One region of the Brevibacillus soli genome, then DNA from elsewhere that is predicted to be linked to it. Evidence: riboswitches for the same ligand, from Rfam matches in the RefSeq annotation. Region 1 holds a riboswitch; the other holds the start of a gene.
The links. A riboswitch is a leader RNA that binds a small molecule or an ion and turns the genes downstream of it on or off. The one in region 1 is predicted to bind S-adenosylmethionine.
Positions count from the first base shown of each region.

Region 2: linked by a shared signal. The riboswitch ahead of ACE99V_RS05710 (methionine ABC transporter ATP-binding protein) and the one ahead of ACE99V_RS06665 (1,2-dihydroxy-3-keto-5-methylthiopentene dioxygenase) in region 1 are both predicted to bind S-adenosylmethionine.

Region 1 covers NZ_JBIYSM020000011.1:64,056-71,417, forward strand. The annotation lists gene trpB (tryptophan synthase subunit beta) at 1-612, shown strand, start outside; gene ACE99V_RS06655 (DMT family transporter) at 798-1,688, shown strand; gene ACE99V_RS06660 (MBL fold metallo-hydrolase) at 1,757-2,758, shown strand; SAM riboswitch class I at 2,872-2,980, shown strand; gene ACE99V_RS06665 (1,2-dihydroxy-3-keto-5-methylthiopentene dioxygenase) at 3,156-3,695, shown strand; gene ACE99V_RS06670 (ATP-binding protein) at 3,857-5,473, shown strand; gene ACE99V_RS06675 (futalosine hydrolase) at 5,666-6,319, shown strand; gene ACE99V_RS06680 (1,4-dihydroxy-6-naphtoate synthase) at 6,316-7,152, shown strand; gene ACE99V_RS06685 (sigma-54 interaction domain-containing protein) at 7,316-7,362, opposite strand, start outside.
Region 2 covers NZ_JBIYSM020000009.1:60,986-68,347, forward strand. The annotation lists gene ACE99V_RS05695 (S8 family serine peptidase) at 1-53, opposite strand, end outside; gene ACE99V_RS05700 (MetQ/NlpA family ABC transporter substrate-binding protein) at 209-1,039, opposite strand; gene ACE99V_RS05705 (methionine ABC transporter permease) at 1,070-1,732, opposite strand; gene ACE99V_RS05710 (methionine ABC transporter ATP-binding protein) at 1,725-2,741, opposite strand; SAM riboswitch class I at 2,932-3,041, opposite strand; gene mobB (molybdopterin-guanine dinucleotide biosynthesis protein B) at 3,076-3,582, opposite strand; gene ACE99V_RS05720 (molybdopterin molybdotransferase MoeA) at 3,587-4,846, opposite strand; gene ACE99V_RS05725 (FdhF/YdeP family oxidoreductase) at 4,869-7,217, opposite strand.

The sequences.
Region 1 (7,362 bases):
AAAAATACCTTCTACCTTCTCGGTTCTGCTGTAGGCCCCCATCCGTTTCCCACGATGGTAAAACACTTTCAGTCCGTAATCAGTGAGGAATCGAAGCGTCAGATTCTCGAAAAGGAAGGTCGTTTGCCGGATGCGGTCATAGCATGCACAGGCGGTGGCAGCAATGCGATTGGAGCATTCGCTCACTATTTGCACGAAGAAAAGGTCCGTCTGATTGGTGTGGAACCAGATCAAGCGGCTACGCTGACACATGGTGTTCCCGCTGTCATCCATGGTTTTAAGTGTTTGGTGCTGCTTGACGAAGAGGGAAACCCGCAGCCAACCTACTCCATTGCAGCCGGATTGGATTATCCCGGAGTGGGACCAGAGCACAGCTTTTTAAAAGAATCGGGACGGGCTGAGTATTATACGGTAACAAATGAAGAAGTCTTGGAGGCTTTCCAGGTTCTGTCTAAAACGGAAGGCATACTGCCTGCCTTGGAGAGCTCACACGCAATCGCTTATGCATGTAAGCTGGCTCCCACCATGAACAAGGACCAAATCATCATTGTGAATCTCTCTGGCAGAGGAGATAAGGACGTAGAACAAGTGTTTCACATGTTGAAAAAGTAGACTTGTTTCCACATTCACTGGGGACGGTAACCTCTCTTCCGAACGAACGGAACAGAGGTTTTTTTCTTGACCCTATATGACATACAACGTTATGAAGCTTCAGCTTATGGACTTTTCCGCGGACCTCATGTACGATAACGCATGTATTGAGAACAATTTCGGATTGGGCGAAAGAAGGCTGTGCCATGATTCGATCATACCTGCTGCTCCTTTTTTGCGTTACGTTGTGGGGGAGCAATTTCGTATTCGGCAGTATCCTCGTCAAGGAATTTCCTCCTTTGTTCCTGGCAGATGTTCGATTGCTATTTACCTCTCTGTTTTTACTGGGATATGCCTGGTATACAAAAAAATTTGTTAAAATCAGGCGAAGAGAGTGGGGATTGTTACTATTACTCGGCCTGATTGGAACGCTTGCAAACCAGACTGCGTTTTTCACCGGATTGATGACCACCGACGCTACCACTGCCTCTTTGATCCTTTCGCTATCCCCGATCGTAACGGCTGTACTGGCCTCCTTTTTTTTAAAGGAAAAGTTTACTCTGAGAATGATCGTTGGATCGTTGTTGGCACTGATCGGTACATTCTTCGTTGTTGGCAGCGGCGCAGGTTTGACTGTTTCCTTCGGTGTATTGTTTATTTTCATCGCGATGGTAACATTTTCGTCATCGATGATTATCATCAGAAAACGGACGGAAAGCATGGATCCGTTTATCGCAACCGTATATGCGACCGTTGTCGGTGCTCTTTTCATGACGCCCGCCGCATTCTTCACAGTTGACTCATCATCAGCCATAAGTCGCGATGTTTGGGCTTGGTTGCTGTTGATTGCGACTGCGATTCTGATGCAGGGTGTATGCGGAATTGTGTGGAATCAGCAGTTAATGATAGTGGGAACGGGGAGAGCCGCGATCTTTCTCAATTTGCAGCCGTTTGTTGCCATGTTGGTGGGGTTCCTTCTGCTTGGTTCACAGGTGACTCATATCCAAGCGTCAGGATCACTGCTGATAGTGGCTGGAGTGATCGTGGCAACGGTTCGTTCACAGAAAGAGTACGAAACAACAGAATTTGCTGGGTAAGGACCCTTGTTTCGTGTTTGTACATAGGGTAAGAAATCGAGAAAGAACTTTTTGATCAGGAGGTACTTATGGTTGCACAGGCAGAATCCATGATTCAGGTGAAGATTCCCATTCCAATCCCGCTTAAAACGGTCAACACGTATCTGTGTCAGACCCATGATGGATGGGTCATCATTGATACAGGCCTGGATACGCCTTCAGCAAGAGAGACCTGGATGAATGCCTTTAGGGAAAACAACATCGATTTTACGAACGAGGTACGCCAGATCGTTATCACTCATTACCATCCTGATCACATAGGATTGGCCGGATGGCTGCATCAAATAACCGGCGCTGAGGTGATGATTTCCTCGGAGGGAAAAAGAGCGTCAGAGAAAGTGTGGCTGAATCATCGGCAAAACGCAGAGACGATCAGCAGTTTCTTCATTACTCACGGAATGCCTCTCCATGACGGGAATGAGATCAAAACGCATATGGAAGACTTCATGAAATACCTATCACCTTTGCCTGATATGTCTGAGATTGAGGAAGGATATCTGTTGGAACTGAAGGGAGGCACATATCGTGCCATCCACACTCGCGGACACTGTGACGGACATTTTGTCTTCTATGACGAAAACTTCGGTTTCCTTATCGGCGGAGATCAGATCCTGGACAAAATTTCACCCAATATCAGTTTATGGCCAACCTTTGATCCGAATCCGCTTCAATCGTTTATCGATTCCTTGCAGGCTTTGAAACCATTGCCGATTCACAGAATTTTTCCGGGTCACGGTCCCATCATTACCCAAGCGCAGATGAGAATCGAACAGTTGCTCCAGCATCACCATGAGCGATTGGAAGAGATTGTTTCGTATTTGAAACAGGATGGCAGACAAACAGCCTATCAAATATGCCGGAAACTTTTCCACTCGCGTCAGTTGGATCTTCATCAGCTTCGCTTTGCGATGGCGGAGACACTCGCTCATCTCGTGTTTCTCGAATTTGAAGGGAAAGTGAAGCGAGACGCGCACGAAAATGCTTCCCGCATGAACGATCGCGAATCCATTGTTCATTGGTGCCTTTCCTGATAGGAACTCGTTGATCCTTTTAAAACGATAATCCTATTGACAAAGTCGGAATTGAATATTAAAATGTGAACATTCAAAAGGTATTCATTTATGAGTGAATGAAATACAGTTCTTTCTTATCGAGAGAGGTGGAGGGAAAGGCCCAATGAAACCTCGGCAACCCATTCTGACCGGTCAGGTGAAGGTGCCAATTCCTACAGGAGAGATCCTGACAGATAAGAAGTGTTCCCCATGCTTTGATGCATATATGGTGTGCTCCTTCTATCTGTCAGAAGGAGTTTTTTCTTTACTCATGAAGGGAGTGAGATTGGGGAGAGTCGCGTACATTTGTGATACTTTGCTACAATATGTATTAGTAATATTCCGATAACAACCACATGAGAAAGAGGGATGACAAATGGCTCAAGTTCGAATTCGCAATACGAATGAACGGATTACGGGGAATGAAAATGTGAAGGCGTTTTTGGAAAAACATGGGGTTCTTTACGAGCACTGGGATGCAAACAAGCTCCCTGCCGAATTGCGGGAGAAATTTACTTTAACCGACGAAGAAAAAAATCAAATTCTTTCCACCTTTGATGCAGAAATTCGAGATTTGGCAAAACGCAGGGGATACCGTACTTGGGATATCGTAGCGTTATCCGAGGAAACCCCCAATCTTGATGAGTTGCTCAAAAAGTTTGAAGCGGTCCATACACATACGGAAGACGAAGTGCGTGCGATCACTGCAGGAAATGGAATCTTCATCATCAAGGGATCAGACGATGTCGGCTATTTCGACGTCGAACTGGAAGCGGGTGATGTCATTTCCGTGCCGGAAAACAATCCGCATTTCTTTACATTGATGGAAAATCGCAGAGTAGTGGCTGTCCGTTTGTTTATTGAAACGGAGGGCTGGATTGCTCATCCATATGAGGACCCTGCTTTTACAAAGTAACATTCATCCGTAGAATCGGCAAAACGCCCGAATCGTGGGCGTTTTTTGCATTTTTTCAGGATACAGTGGCAATAAACAAAATTTTTGCAAAAAGTTGCACAGGAATTGAAACAAAAGAAAAGAATATGTAGTTCAACATTCCTGTTTTTTTGGGGGCAATTATGATAACCAATTCCTACATCTATTATTTGGTTCTTTCTCTAGCATATGTTGTCTCCATTTTAACGGTTTTAAAGAGTCATGATCACTATATAATAGAATTCTGTTTCTTTTTCTTTTTGTTCATTGGCACGCTTTTCGCATCGAACGCAACAAGTTTTACTTTGGCCATAAGGCCGCTTTACAAAAAAACAAAAGCCGTATCGGAATTAACCAAAGAAGACTACTCCAATTTGTTGCGCCAACAGCAAGGAATGACGTTTGCATTTGTGAAAGACAATAACCGATTTATACATACCGTTTGCGATGGCAAGCTGCTATATCGACTCGGTTTAAAGCCAGAGGATGTAGTCGGAAAGGAATTATACGATTTTTTACCACAGCATATTGCTTCCCAAAAAGAAATCTTCTATCAAAGAGCTTGGAACGGCCAAGAAGATGTTGCGTATGAAGGATGCATGAACGACATCGTATATTTGGCAACGCTTCGCCCCGTTTATAAGCATGGGCAGGTCGTGCAGGTCATATCATCGTGTATCGATATTACAACCCTGAAACAAACATTGTCAGCCCTGCACGAAAGTGAGGAACGCTTTCGACAAATTGCTGAGAACATTGATGAGGTGTTTTGGATTGCAGATCCTGTCACTCAAAAGTTTCTATATCTGAGTCCCGCCTATGAAAAAGTATGGGGATTATCGTGTAAAGAGTTTTTTCAAGATCCGAACAAGATGTTCAATGTCATTCATCCGGAGGATCGAGAGCGAATCGTAAAGGCTCAGGAAGAACTGGCAATGGGAACTTTTCACCAGGAATATCGAATCATACGTCCGAATGGAACGGTTCGTTGGATCAGAGATCGGGGATTTCCCGTAATCGTTGATGGGAAACTTCATCGGATCGTGGGCATTGCCGAGGATATTACAGATATTCGCGACAGCGAGGAGTTCCTCATCAAATCGGAAAAGTTGGCTGTGTTAGGCGAATTAGCTGCAGGAATCGCACATGAGATTCGAAACCCGTTGACCTCTCTCAGAGGATTTGTACAGCTCTTGCAGAAACAGCCAGAAGTGCAAAACGCCATCTTTACGGACATCATGCTTTCCGAAATCAATCGGATTAATGAAATTGTCGGGGATTTTTTAGTGCTGGCAAAACCAACAGCGTCGAACTATATGAAAAAAGATATTTGTGCCATTCTTCGACATGTGATTTTCCTGATGGAATCCATTTGTCATCTACGCAACATAAACATGGAACATACGTTTGATTGTGAACAGTATTTTATTGAGTGTGAAGAAAATCATGTTAAACAAGTCTTCCTAAACATCATTAAAAATGCCATGGATGCCATGCCAAACGGCGGAAAGGTCACCATAGAAGTAAAGCAGTGGAACCAACAACAGATTCGAATACGAATAAAGGATAACGGCTGCGGGATCCCGGAAGAAAGGATGCGTTCCATTGGAGAACCTTTTTATACCACAAAGGAAAAAGGAACTGGTCTTGGGTTAATGGTTAGCTACAGGATCATTCAAAATCACAAGGGGAAGATCGAAATAACGAGTAAGGTCGGGCAAGGGACGATCGTCGATATTGTACTGCCCTTAACGCCGTGATTCTTATCGAATCGATCGCCTGAATCGCACGTCATTGACGTGCCTTCTTTTTTATGCTCTTTACATAGAGTAAAGATCAAGTTACCTTTGAATAAGGGCTTCGAACGATAAGCATCATGGATAACAAATGAAGGAGATTGTACAGTGACATTTCATGCAAGCACGGGAACATCACCTAGAAACACGGGTCCGCTGAAATCAGGAACGCGAGTACTCGTCGTTACCTCTGTCGCAGCAGAGAGGGACGCAGTATTGCGTGGAGTCGGCAGCACCGGCAATTTTGACGTCCTGGCGGCTGGCGTCGGCCCGGCAGCCGCCGCAGCCAGCACGGCATCAGCGTTGGCAGCAGCCGATTACGGCTTGGTGGTGAGCGCGGGAATTGGCGGCGGTTTTGCCGGAAAAGCTGAAGTGGGCTCTCTCGTGGTGGCAAACGAGATTGTCGCCGCCGACCTGGGAGCACAGACCCCGGAAGGTTTCTGCAGTCTGGACGAGCTGGGTTTCGGCTCCACCCGTATTCCAGTTGACGCAGAACTGGTAACCCGGGTGACACAGGCACTGCAAGAAGCTGGACTGCCGGTCACGACTGGACCCGTGCTTACCGTATCGACTGTAACGGGTACCGCTGCTGCCGCCTTGGAGCTGGCCGCACGGGTGCCAGGGGCGACCGCCGAAGCGATGGAAGGGTACGGCGTGGCTACCGCTGCCCATGCTCGAAGTGTGCCCATCATGGAAATCCGCGCTGTCTCGAACACGGTAGGCCCACGAGACCGGGCCTCGTGGCGAATTGAAGAGGCTCTGCATGTACTGGAAACTGCGAGCTCAGTATTACGGGAGGTCTTGCAATGAGGATTGCCTTCTCACCATGTCCTAACGACACTTTTATTTTCCATGCCTGGGTACACGGATTGATCCCGGGCGCGCCTAAACTTGATGTTACTTACGCGGACATCGACGTCACCAATAGTCTGGCAGCTAGCCCCAACGGACCGGAAGTGCTGAAGATTTCGTATGCGGCACTGCCTTGGGTGCTCTCCGAGTATGCGCTGCTTCCCTGCGGAGGGGCGTTGGGCAGAGGATGTGGTCCACTGGTTCTGACAAAAAGCAGTACGACCGAAAAGGATCCGGCAGTACTGGCCGGAAGACGGGTCGCGGTACCCAGTGAGCGATCAACCGCCTACCTGTTGTTCCGGCTGTGGGCAGCCCAGAATGTGCCAGGGGGCGTGGGCGAAATTGTCATTATGCCATTTCACGAAATCATGCCGGCGGTGCGTGATGGTCTTGTCGATGCCGGATTGGTCATCCACGAAGCTCGCTTCACATATCCCTTGTATGGGCTAAACCTCCTGACGGATTTAGGCAGCTGGTGGGAATCCGACACCAACCTGCCGATACCGTTGGGGGCAATCATCGCTCACCGGTCACTTGATCTGGCGGCGATTGCCGGGTGGATTCGCGCGTCGGTTGAATACGCCTGGGCAAACCCGGAGGCATCTCGAGAGTACGTGCTGCAACATGCTCAAGAGCTGGATCCGGAGGTTGCGAAAGCGCACATTGACCTGTACGTGAACGAGTTCTCCGCGAATTTGGGCGAGGAAGGGTATGCGGCGATAACCGCCCTGCTTGGCCGGGCTTCGGAAGAAGGGTTAGTGCCGAAGGTGGATCTGGCGGCACTGCGCTGACACGTTCGGCGGATAGACGATCCAACAGAAGGCTCTTGCGATGTGTTGTTACCCACATCAGTAAGAGCCTTCCTTCTTTATTCAGGAGAGGGTGTTCCCATGATTCATTGGATCAAACGAGCAGAAGATTGCAAGGGCCCTTGCCATGGAGCCAAAGTTCATGTTATTTGATTCCCATGCTTCTTTTTTTTCGTACCAGAGTAGAGATGT
Region 2 (7,362 bases), on a different contig from region 1:
AGAGGTACGAGAATGCTCGCAACAATGATTTGCTTCCACTTCCATCTTCTCATTTTTGCACGTCCCTATATTGATTTATGGATGATATCAGAACCCTATTATTCTACAGAATATGGAAAAAACATTCAATCCTCTGATTATTTTCCGTTACATGATAAAAAGTGCCAACCGATGACGGAGGCACTTTTTCACTATGGATCAGCCGTGTTTATTGCTTCATCCACTGCGGCTTGAAGAATGAGCTGAATTCCTTGTCGATGAAGGCTTCAAATTCTGGAGATTCGATCACTTCTTTCATATCTTTCACAAACTGCTTGTCTTTGTCGGCGGTGCGAACGGCAACCAGATTGAGGTAGTGCTCTGGCATGTTTTCGAGAACAAGTGCGCTCTTCAGATCCATTTTTGCGGCTAAAGCGAAGTTGCCAGGCACCAGGGAAAGATCCTGGCTGTCCACCGCACGCGGCAACTGAGCAGCTTCAACAGGTGTGATGACGAGTTTTTTCTTGTTTTCTACGATATCTTTTTCCGAAATTTTAATAGGATCCGCATCTTTCTTTACCGTGATCAACCCTGCTTGCTGCAGTACAACCAAAGCGCGTGCCAGGTTGGTAGGGTCATTGGGAATGGATACGCTGGCTCCGTCTGCAACCTCTTCAATGGCTTTGAACTTTTTCGAATAGATCCCCATTGGGCCTGTTGGCACCTTGATGATGCCGGTCAAATCAAGATTCTTATCCCGCGAGAAATTCGTTAGATAGATTTCGTTCTGGAACAGGTTTGCGTCGATGGAACCTTCCGCCAGGGTCAGATTCGGTTGGATGTAGTCGCTAAACTCCGTCACTTTCACGGTGTAGCCCTTTTTCTCAAGCAGGGGCGCAATGCCGTTTTTCACCATGTCCGTAAAAGGACCCGCGGTTGCTCCAAAATTGATTTGCTTGGTTTGGTCCGCGTTCCCGGCGGTCTCGCTGCTTCCGCACGCGGTCAACAATACGGAAGATGCCAAAAGTGTTCCTGCGATGATACCCCAGAGCTTTTTCATGGTCGTTTCTCTCCTCTTTCTTCTATATTATTATCGTTTATCCAACTTTTTGGCGAGCTTGTCACCCGCTGTCTGAATCAGTTGAACGAGAACGATCAAAACAACAACGGTGGTAAACATGATCGTATTGTCAAACCGGTAATAACCGAAACGGATGGCCAGGTCGCCGATTCCTCCGCCCCCGACAATACCGGCCATGGCGGAAAAGCCCAACAAACTGATCGTCGTAACGGTAAGACCCAGGATGAGGCCGGAGCGAGCCTCTACCAGCAGTACCTTGAAAATGATTTGTCGGGTACTCGAACCCATGGCCAATGCTGCTTCAATCACTCCTCGGTTCACATCCTTTAAGGATGCTTCCACCAGCCGAGCGTAGAACGGAATCGCAGCAATCGTCAAAGGTACGGTAGCCGCTTTCGGCCCGACTGTTGTACCGGCGATCAGACTGGTTAACGGAATGAGGGCAACCAGCAAAATCACAAACGGCGTCGAGCGAATCACGTTGACCACGAAACCGCATATGCGATTGATCCACGGCCTCTCTCCCAACAGACTGTTATCTGTGGTAAACAGCATCAACCCCAGTGGAATGCCCAACAGCGCAGCCAGGCTAACGGAAATGCTCATCATGAAAAAAGTTTCAAAGAACGCTTTCTGCAAATCAGGCAGAATCAGAGCGATGGACTCAAGCATACGGAATCACCTCCGTTCCCGCTGTCTCTCGATTGAGGAATTCCAGTACTTTGGTCCGCTCCGTTGATTCTCCGATCAGCTCCATGATGAAAATGCCAAGCGGAATGTCCTGTATGTATTCGATATTTCCATGGAGGATGTTTGCTTCCACGGAAAAGGAACGAAGCATGGTCGAGATAATCGGTTTTTCTGCCCGCTCTCCCTGGAAGATTACCTTGACCAGTTCACTGTCTGGAGTGCGACGTTTCAAAAGATGACCGGGCAGTTTTACTTCCAGGACGGATTGGACAAATTGTCGCGTCAGCTCCGTTTTCGGCGTGGCGAAGAGCTCATAGACCGGTCCTTCCTCCACAATTTTGCCGTTCGCCATGATGGCCACGCGATGACAGATTTCTTTTACGACTTCCATCTCATGTGTGATCAACACGATGGATAGTCCCAGTTTTTGATGAATCTCTTTCAGCAAATTGAGGATCGAGCGAGTCGTTTTCGGATCGAGCGCAGAGGTCGCTTCGTCACAAAGCAGGACTTTCGGAGAGTTGGCCAGTGCCCGTGCAATTCCCACCCGCTGTTTCTGTCCTCCTGATAGCTGGGCAGGATAGGCGTTCGCTTTATCCGACAGCCCGACCAAATCCAACAGTTCTGTGATTCTGGTTTCAATCTCTGTTTTGCTTTTGCCCGCTACCTCCATCGGATAGGCGATGTTTCCCGCCACGGTACGATTGGCCATCAGATTAAAATGCTGAAAAATCATCCCGATGGACTGACGGACCTTGCGGAGCTCCTCATCGGAAAGAGCAGTCAAGTCGGTTCCCTCAATCAATACCTGACCGCTTGTCGGTCTTTCCAGCATGTTGATACAGCGCAGGAGCGAGCTTTTCCCAGCCCCGCTGTACCCGACAATCCCGTAAATTTCCCCTTTCTGTATTTGCAGGGAAACATGATCAACAGCAGTCACTTCTCTCTCTTTTGAGCTGTACACTTTCTGTACATGGCGAAGCTCAATCATCTCGACACTCCCTTTTTTTATAACCCAGCCGACTTAAGCAAACGCTGGTGTCGGCTGGGGCCCCGAACACTTTCCAAGTAGCTTCATGAAATGCCGAACTTCTATAAGTTCTGAAACACTAAAAAAACCGCCTCTCCTGACGAAGCAGAAGAGGCGGGACGTTATTACGAAAAGTAAAAAACGGCGTCGCTTCTTATCTTCCAGGAGTACTCCTGCAGGAATTGGCACCTTCATCTGTCATGGACAGAATGGGTTGCCGAGGTATCTTCGGGCCTGTCCCTCCACCTCTCTTGATAAGAAAAGGTTATTCATTTTATGAAAAGTTGTTCCTATCTTACTTTGAATATTCGATTATGTCAAACAAAAACTGCACAATCTCCTCAACCTGATCGGCCAGAAACACCGGGAGTACGGGATGGACGAACTGCTCCCGGCTGATGACCGCCACTACATCGGACAGCGTATCCAGCAGTTCCGCATCGGATGGGTCCCGCAGCATGACCAGCTTCGGGTAACCCTCACGCTTAAACCCTTCCACCAGAACCAGATCCGCTCCCGCTTCCCCCATTCGTTTCACCAGCTGCTGAAGGGGAACGGGCCTTTGCTCCACCATCGCCGTTTTGGTCGCTGACTGGATGGCCACGATGGATGCGCCCGCTTCCCGGAACCGATAGGTGTCCTTTCCGGGCTGATCCCACTCAAAATCATGGCCGCCATCGTGCTTGATGACGCCCACGCGGATGCCCTCCCGCTCCAGCCCGGGAATCAGTTTGGCCAACAGTGTGGTCTTTCCCGAGTTGGAATAACCGACGAACTGAACAACACGCGGCTGGTCTCCCATCGCTTTACTCCTTCCTGCTCCAGCTGGGGGAGCGGTGGGGGATGACGTCCACCGTTTCTCCGGCCTGTTTGCCCCTGCCTCCTGCCGGGATGACGATGAAACACTCGCTTTCCTTCAGGGTGCTGAGATTGCCGGACTTGTCGTTGCAGTCGGGATAGGCGTACAGAACGGCTTCCTTCTCCATCAACCGTCCACGCAGAAAGCGAGGGTACGGACACGGTTTCTCATAAGAAGTCGCCAACACGGCGCGTATTTTGCGAACACCCTGATCCCGCTGCCGAAGCATGTGCGCTAAAAACGGGCGGCCAAACAGCTCAAAGCCAAGGAAGCAGGCCCCTGGATTGCCGGACAGCCCGAGTAAGAGCTTGTCTCGAAAGACGGCTGCGGTAGTGGGACTGCCGGGCCGCATCGCCACCCGATTGAACAACAGCTTCACATCGGGTTCGTCCGTCAGGGAGGCGATCACGTCAAAGTCGCCTACCGAGACACCGCCCGTGGTGATCATGGCATCCACCTGTTCCATGTAATTTTCCAGTGCCCGTTTGGCTTTCGTCAGGTCGTCGGGCAATCTTCCGAACCATACGGGAATGCCGCCCGCCTCGGCGATCATGGCGGACAGCATCACCCCGTTGCTGTTGCGGATTTTCCCCGGAACAAGCGGCTGGTCTGCGTCAAGCAGCTCGCTGCCGGTGGCAAGCAGACCGATTCTTGGCTTTCGAACGACGGGTATCCTGGTGCAGCCGAAAGTGGCCAACAGTGCCAGCGTGCCTGCGTTGATCAGCTCGCCGGCAGCGGCAATTTTCGTGCCCTCGCACAGTTCTTCCCCCCGGCGGGAGATGTTCTCTCCCGGCTTCAGCTCCTTTTTTACACCGACGAGGGGGGAGAGGGTCCCGGGATGTACTGTCTGTTCGAACATCACGACGGCGTCCGCCCCTTTGGGCAGCATCGCGCCGGTCATGATGCGGCTTGCCGTGCCCGGTACAAGCTCTGCCTGCGGCACTTGACCTGCGGCGATCGTTTCCACGACCGACAAAAATACCGGTTGGTCCACCGTCGCTCCCCTGGTATCCGCCGCTCTCACGGCAAACCCGTCCAGCGGAGAGCGGTCAAACGGGGGCAGATCGCAGGTCGCATACAAGTCCCGTGCCACTGTCCTGCCGTATGCCTCATGGATGTCCACCTCTTCTTCCGGCAGGGAAATGTCTTCCGCCAGAAGCAGGTGCGCCGCTTCGTCCACATGAATGGTTTGCCGATGAAAACGCATGTTGTCCTCCCTAACGATCGCCCTATCCGACGCTTGTCTCCAGTTCTTCGATTCGTTTCTCCACATATTTGGTATCTTTGTGGGCGTGATATGTGTCCGCCTTTTCCACAACCACGGTTGTGTTGTACTCCGGAATACCCGCGTACTTTTCGTAGACACCCTTTGGAATCAGCACGTTTCCTTCCGGCCAGTACACCTGGATGTTGCCCTGTTTCGTCTCCGCGTACTTGGCCCGTCCGTGAAACGTTCCATATCCATTATAGACGACAACCGCTTCACCGTCTCGAATATCCAGCGGCTTGGCGTCATCCGGATGAATCAACACATCGTAGCGGTCCGCTGCGTTAAACGGATCTGTTTCACTGTAGATCATCGAATTAAACTGCTTGCCCCGGCGGGTCGTCACGTAGAAGTGCCCTTCCGGCTTTCTAAGCTCCGGCACCACAATGGGAATGAGATTGCCGCGGCCGTCCGGTGTCGGACAAATGCCGTCCTCGCACAGCCACGCCCCGCCCCATTGGAATACGTCTCCGCGGTTTTTCAGGTGCTGAATCCCGTCGTAGTTCGGGTTGGCAACGGCGATCTCGTCGCGAATCTGCTGTGCGGAGGTAAAGCTGATCAGGTGTTTTCTCTCCGGATGCACACGGGAGGCCAGATCGACGAATATCTCCCATTCTGGCCGCGCTTCACCAATCCGGGGGCCCTCAATTTCCGCACTGAAATAGACCATCCGCTCCGTGCTGGTCGAGGTTCCTCCTCCCGGCTGTTCATAGCGCGTCATCGCCGGCAGCACGATCACTTCCTCCTTGGCATCAACCAGCGTCGAGGTGTTGAAAATGATGTCCTGATGCACGCGCAGTTCCACGTTTTCCAGACATTTTCGCATAAAATCAGGGTCAGGCATCGTCTCCAAAAAGTTACCGCCGCTGGTGTAGAACAGTCTCGTCTTTCGTTCATGACCGTCCGGCAGCAGCGCGTTTTCCAGAGAAACCCCGACGATGTCCCCCTGCCATTTGGGTATCTCAAAGCCCCACACTTTTTCAACCCGCGTCCAGGACTTCTCTTCAAAATCGCCGCCCGGCAGGCTGAATGGATCCGCCCCCATCTCACCGGAACCTTGCACCCCGGAGTGGCCGCGAATCGGCATCAGGCCGCAGTGCTGTCGTCCGAGAAACCCGCGCAGCAGGGCGAGATTGGCCACCTGCGAGATGTTGTCCGTCCCAAAACGGTGCTGCGTCAACCCCATGCTCCAGACGAATACGGCGGATTTGGATCGGGCCAGCAATTGGGCAAACTCCAGCATTTTTTCACGACTCGCGCCAGAGGATTTCTCAAGCAATTCCCAGTCCTGGCTCATTACATGGGCCTTCAGTTCTTCATAGCCGTTGACGTGCTTCTGCACAAACTCATGATGGATGGCCGATCCCGGTTCGCGCTCCTCCATCTCGAACCAGTGCTTCATGACACCGTTCATGAAGGCGATATCGCCGCCTATGTTTACCTGAAAAAACTCGTCGACGATCTTGGTGCCGAAGACCGCACTTTCCGGAATGGACGGAATCCAGTACTTCTCCATCGCCGGTTCGCGGTACGGGTTGATCAGGACGATCTTCGTTCCCGCCTTCTTGGCCGCGTACATGTACTTGGTCGAGACCGGCTGGTTGTTGGCGGGTACCGACCCCCAGAAGACCAGCACATCGGTGCCGATCCAGTCCTTGTAGTTGCAGCTGGAAGCACCGATGCCGACCGAGCGTTTCAAGGCCGTCTTGCTGGGCGAGTGGCAGATGCGGGAGGCGTTGTCGATATTGTTCGTGCCCAAAAAGCGGGCTACCTTCGCCGCTGTGTAGTACACTTCGTTGGTAATGCCGCGCGCTGTCAGGAAAAAGGCGAGCTGCTTGGGATCGATCGACTTGATCTTGGCGGCGATACGGTTGAGCGCCTCGTCCCAACTGATTCGTGTAAACTTGTTTTCACCCGGTTTCCGGGACAGTGGATACGGAATGCGACCCAGCTTTCGCAGCTGGCTGCTGTCCAGCTTCCGCATCTCCTCTACATTTTCCAGCCACTTCGGGTCGATGGCCGGCATGGTGTTCAGCCGCAGGACGTTTAGCCGCGTCGTGCACAGATGCGGTCCCGTCAGCGTCTGGTCGTACAGCCCCGACACCCCGAGCGCACAGCCGTCGCATACTCCCTGTGTAAGGATGCGATAAGCGTAGCTGAGGTTGTCTCTGTTTTCATACACCACCTTCAAGGTGTCACGGATGTGATGCGGCTTGATCTTCCCCAATCCCATCGGCGCCAGTGAAGCCCAAAGCGACGGCTTCAGAGACGTATCCAGTTTGATCGGGCCAGTATGTTTTGTCTTTCCCATGAGGTACACTCCTTCCTGTTGATCCGCATGAATCGGCTTGCTGGAGAAAGAGAAAACCACCATGAAGCTGCCTCCCTGTTTCCCAATGGAAGGACTGTTCACGGTGGTTGCTCATTGGCAGGTTCGCTACCAAGCGTCAACTACA